2 regions of the Paraburkholderia sp. SEWSISQ10-3 4 genome follow, and region 1 is predicted to be linked to the other one. Evidence: riboswitches for the same ligand, from Rfam matches in the RefSeq annotation. Region 1 holds a riboswitch; the other holds the start of a gene.
The links. A riboswitch is a leader RNA that binds a small molecule or an ion and turns the genes downstream of it on or off. The one in region 1 is predicted to bind glycine.
Positions count from the first base shown of each region.

Region 2: linked by a shared signal. The riboswitch ahead of gcvT (glycine cleavage system aminomethyltransferase GcvT) and the one ahead of M0D68_RS29990 (D-amino acid dehydrogenase) in region 1 are both predicted to bind glycine.

Region 1 is NZ_JALPRI010000023.1:9,259-11,649, forward strand. It holds gene M0D68_RS29980 (GNAT family N-acetyltransferase) at 1-40, shown strand, start outside; gene M0D68_RS29985 (LysE family translocator) at 72-704, opposite strand; glycine riboswitch at 842-935, shown strand; gene M0D68_RS29990 (D-amino acid dehydrogenase) at 1,111-2,319, shown strand; gene M0D68_RS29995 (hypothetical protein) at 2,389-2,391, opposite strand, start outside.
Region 2 is NZ_JALPRI010000021.1:81,046-83,436, reverse strand. It holds gene gcvT (glycine cleavage system aminomethyltransferase GcvT) at 1-918, opposite strand, end outside; glycine riboswitch at 999-1,158, opposite strand; glycine riboswitch at 1,192-1,293, opposite strand; gene M0D68_RS29115 (hypothetical protein) at 1,435-1,788, opposite strand; gene M0D68_RS29110 (oxidoreductase) at 1,990-2,391, opposite strand, start outside.

The sequences.
Region 1 (2,391 bases):
GCGGCTTGATTCGACCACCATCATGTACAAGATGCTGTGAGCGTGACGCAGGCGAGTCTGCGTCGCGTGACTTAACGGCGCGAATCGAGCGCGATCCGTACGGCCAGACCGGCCAGCACGGTGCCCATCAGCCAGCGTTGCACCAGCAGCCATACCGGCCGCCCAGCGAGAAACCCGGCGATTGAACCTGCCATGATCGCAATCAACGCGTTGATCGTGACGGAGACGACAATTTGCACGCAACCCAGCGCGATCGACTGCGTGAGCACGCTGCCGTGCTCCGGTGAAATAAATTGCGGCAACAGCGACAGATACATCACCGCGATCTTCGGATTCGCGAGGTTTGTGACGAGCCCCATGGTGAACAGTTTGCGGCGGCTGTCGTGCGGAAGGTCGCGCACCTGGAACGGCGAGCGGCCGCCCGGCTTGACTGCCTGCCACGCCAGATATAGCAGGTAGAGCGCGCCGCCGAAACGCAGCGCGTCGTACGCGTAGGGCACCGTCAACAGCAGTGCGGTGATACCGAACGCCGCGCAAAACATGTAGAACACAAAGCCGAGCGCGACGCCGCCGAGCGACACGAGCCCTGCGCGCCGCCCCTGACAGAGCGATCTGGAGATCAGATAGATCATGTTCGGGCCGGGCGTGAGCACCATGCCGAGCGAGACCAGGGCAAAGGCGAGCAGCGTTGTGGCAGCGGGCACGGCGTTCTCCTGTGGGATTTGAAGTCGGGCAGTGCCGCTAAATATAGCCGATGCCACTGGTACTGTGCCGATGGCGCATTGCATCGAAAGAAACACTTGCGGCGAAATTTATTGCCCGGTATCGTCTAGCCGTTCTGCAATGCAGCGCGGGAGAGATCGTCAGAGGATTGTGACGACGCCGACGGAGCAACCGCCCCGGAAACTCTCAGGCAAAAGGACCGCGCAGCTGGAACATCTGGAGAGCGGCGCCATGCGCGCCCACCGAAGGGGATTCCCTGCATACCGCATGTATCGCGATGCGTATGCTCACAGGAAGAAACTCTCAGGTACATGGACAGATGGGGCATCGACGCCGGTTTCGACACGAAATCGACACCGGTGATGCTCAACTACTCTGGACCATGTCATGTCACGAATCGCCATTATCGGCGCCGGCATTACCGGCGTTACGACTGCGCACGCCCTTGCGCAACGCGGCCACCACGTCACTGTGTTCGAACGTCATCGCTATGCGGCGATGGAGACCTCGTTCGCCAACGGTGGCCAGTTGTCCGCCAGCAATGCCGAAGTCTGGAACAGCGCGGCCACGGTGCTCAAGGGCTTGCGCTGGATGCTCACGCGCGACGCCCCGCTGCTGCTCAATCCGATGCCCACGTGGCACAAGTATTCGTGGATGGGCGAGTTTCTAAGGCAGATTCCGCATTACCGGACGAACACCGTCGAAACGGTGCGGCTCGCGATTGCGGCGCGCGAGCATCTGTTTTCGATAGCCGAGCGCGAAGGGATCGACTTCGATCTGGAGCGGCGCGGCATCTTGCACATCTACAAGACGCGCAAGGAATTCGATGCGGCCAGCAAGGTGAATGAATTGCTGCGCGAAGGCGGGCTGGAGCGGAATCCGGTGACGTCGAGCGAGTTGCACGCGATCGAGCCCATGCTGCATGGTGATTTTTTTGGTGGATTTTTTACGCCATCCGATTCCACTGGCGATATTCACAAGTTCACGCGCGGGTTGGCTGAAGCTTGCGTGCGGCATGGTGTCGAGTTTCACTACGACGCGGAAATTACGGCGATCGAGCAGCCGGCTGAGGGACGCTTTTCGTTGATGGTCAATCTGGAGGGTGAGTCGCAACGGTTTGCTTTCGAGCGGATCGTGGTGTGCGCCGGTGTGAAGAGCCGCGACTTCGCGGCGATGCTTGGCGATCACGTGAACGTCTATCCGGTTAAGGGTTATTCGATCACCGTATGTCTCGATGATGAAGTGAGTCAGCAGAACGCGCCGTGGGTCAGTTTGCTCGACGACAGCGCGAAGATCGTGACGAGCCGGCTTGGCGTGGACCGGTTTCGGGTTGCGGGGACGGCGGAGATCAACGGGTTCAATCGGGATATCCGGTCGGATCGGATTGCGCCTCTGGTCGACTGGACTCGACGGTATTTTCCTGAGGTGTCGACTTCGAAGGTGATTCCGTGGGCGGGGTTAAGGCCTATGTTGCCGAGCATGTTGCCGAAGGTCGGGCGTGGGAAACGGCGAGGTGTTTTTTATAACACCGGGCACGGGCATTTGGGGTGGACGTTGTCGGCGGCTACGGCGCAGGTTTTGGCGGGGGTGATTTAGTAGGCGTTTTTGCGACAGGCCCGGTGCCCGCAAGGACACCGGCAGCACTCTCCACTGTTTCCAGTGCCTTCA
Region 2 (2,391 bases), on a different contig from region 1:
CTGGTGAGCACGCAGCACGCCTGCCGCCTTGCCGTTTTCCTTCAGCAGGATCAGGCCGACGAACGAGGCCTGCGAGCCGTCGGCCTCAAGTTTGGCCTTGCCGACGAAGTCGCGCGGCGAGGTCAGGTCGACGGTCCAGGCGAGGCCGGCATCCAGCGGCGAGACGTTGTCGTCCATATCCTGGCCGTACAGGTTCATGCCGGCTTCGAGACGCAGCGTGTCGCGCGCGCCGAGACCCGCGGGGCGCACGCCTTGACGCACTAATGCGTCCCAGAATTCGCAGACGGACGTAGCGGGCAGGACGATTTCGAAGCCGTCTTCGCCGGTGTAGCCGGTGCGGGCAATCATCAATTCGCCAAACGGCGTGTTGTTGACGATGGCGGCGTTAAACGGCTTAAGGAGTTCGGTGGAGGTGCGGCTGGACGGCGCGACTTGCCAGACCTTATCGCGGGCGTTCGGGCCTTGCACGGCGACGATCGCCAGATCGCGGCGCGGCGTGATGGTCAGGCCGTAGCTGCCTTCGGCGTTGAGCTTGGTGAACCAGGCGACGTCTTTCTCTGCGGTGCCGGCGTTGACGACCAGGCGGAAGTGCGTCTCGCTGAAGTAATAGACGATCAGATCGTCGATCACACCGCCATTCGGGTTCAGCAGACAGGAGTAGAGCGCGCGGCCCGGCGTTTGCAGCTTGGCGACGTTATTGGCCAGCGCGTGTTCGAAGAAGGCGCGCACGCGCTCGCCGGTGAAATCGACGACGCACATATGCGAGACGTCGAACATGCCGGCGTCGGTGCGCACGGCGCGGTGTTCGTCGATCTGCGAGCCGTAGTTGACGGGCATGTCCCAGCCGCCGAAATCGACCATGCGAGCGTTGAGCGCACGATGGGTGGCGTTGAGCGGGGTGTGTTTGAGTTCGGTCATGGGGCCTCAGGCGTCTCGCGAAACAAAAAAGGCCATGCGGCGCTACGCCTCGCGGCTGATGCCTGCGAGCGATTGCGTTGCATGACCCCTCTGTCCTCGATACCTGAGAGATTGCGCTGCCGTGCGATGGTGAAGCCGTGATCGCTACGGTGAAACGCGCGCCCCTTCGGTGGGCAGCTTGCCAGAATCTGCTCGATTAAACGATGCAGACGGCTACTGCCGCTCTCCAGAGTGCGAAAAACCGGTGCCTTGATGTTGCCTGGGCGCGGGTTCTTCGACGCAGTCGGTCCTTTTGCCTGAGAGTTTGCGGGTGTGCCCCTTCGGCGGTGCGGCCTGCGATTTTCTGCGGCCAGCACGCTCTCCCGACGCGTGCGGCGAATGTACGCGAGGGCCGGGGGCTTGTCAAATAAAGGCCCGCAAGGGGCATGGGGGTTGGCGCTGCGGGTTCGCGAAAGTCAAAAAAAGCGCGGGACGTGATGCCCGCGCTTCTTTGCTTCGGTGCCTGAACCGGCGCGATTATTCGCCGATGGCGTGTGCCGCGTTGTCCAGTTCCTGGTTCAGCACGCGCTGTTCGTCGCCGGACAGGCCGCCGCCGTGTTGCGCCGCCATGTCATGAGCTTCCTGGCGGATCACGTCGAGGCGATGGTGCAACGCGCCGCCTTGCGGGGGCGGGTAGTAGCCTTGGTTGACGCGAGCGTCGATGCGGCGGCTCAGGTTGTCGATACGGCCGTTGACCTGGCTGAAGCGCTGATCCGCAATTTGTTGCGGGTTAGGACGCGGCGCCGGCGCGGGTTGCTGAGGGGCCACCACGCAGGCGGCGAGGGAACTGAGCAATGCGCATGCTGCTAGTGCGCGGACGATACGGGGCATGGACACTCCGGGAAGTCGTTGTCGTTTTGTGGTGCTACTGGGGTAGCAACGGATTGCCGAGGATTCACGCTGACCGCGGAGACGGGGTTATTTGTAACGTTATGTTCCTTTCGGGTTTGTCAGGCTTTTTGCCATTGGCGGCGGCATGGTTCGCGTGTTGCCGCCAATGGCGCAGAAAGCGGCCCATAGCGCAGGAAAACGTCAGCGAATGCGTTCAAACGGCAGCCGGACGCCTTCTTCTGAGCTCCGGGCTGCAAGCTCGATGATCGTCATGACGTCGACTGCGTCCTGAGCGCTGACGGGAAATTTCGCGCCGTTCTGAATGGCATCCGCCAAGGCAATATAAAAGCCGACGTAGTCGCCGTTGCGTGTGGGCACCTCCCGCTCGACTTCCTGACCCTCTTCAAGCACACGCAACACACCGGGCGCATTGCCGGCGCCGAACCCGTCATCGCCCGGCCGCAAGCCGGCTTTCAACTGATCTTCCTGCGTATCGAGCCCGTATTTGACGTAGCTCCCTTGCGTGCCGTGAATCGTAAACCTCGGTGCGACGTACGCAGTCAACGCGCTGGCATGCAACACCACTTCGAACTCGCCGTAGCC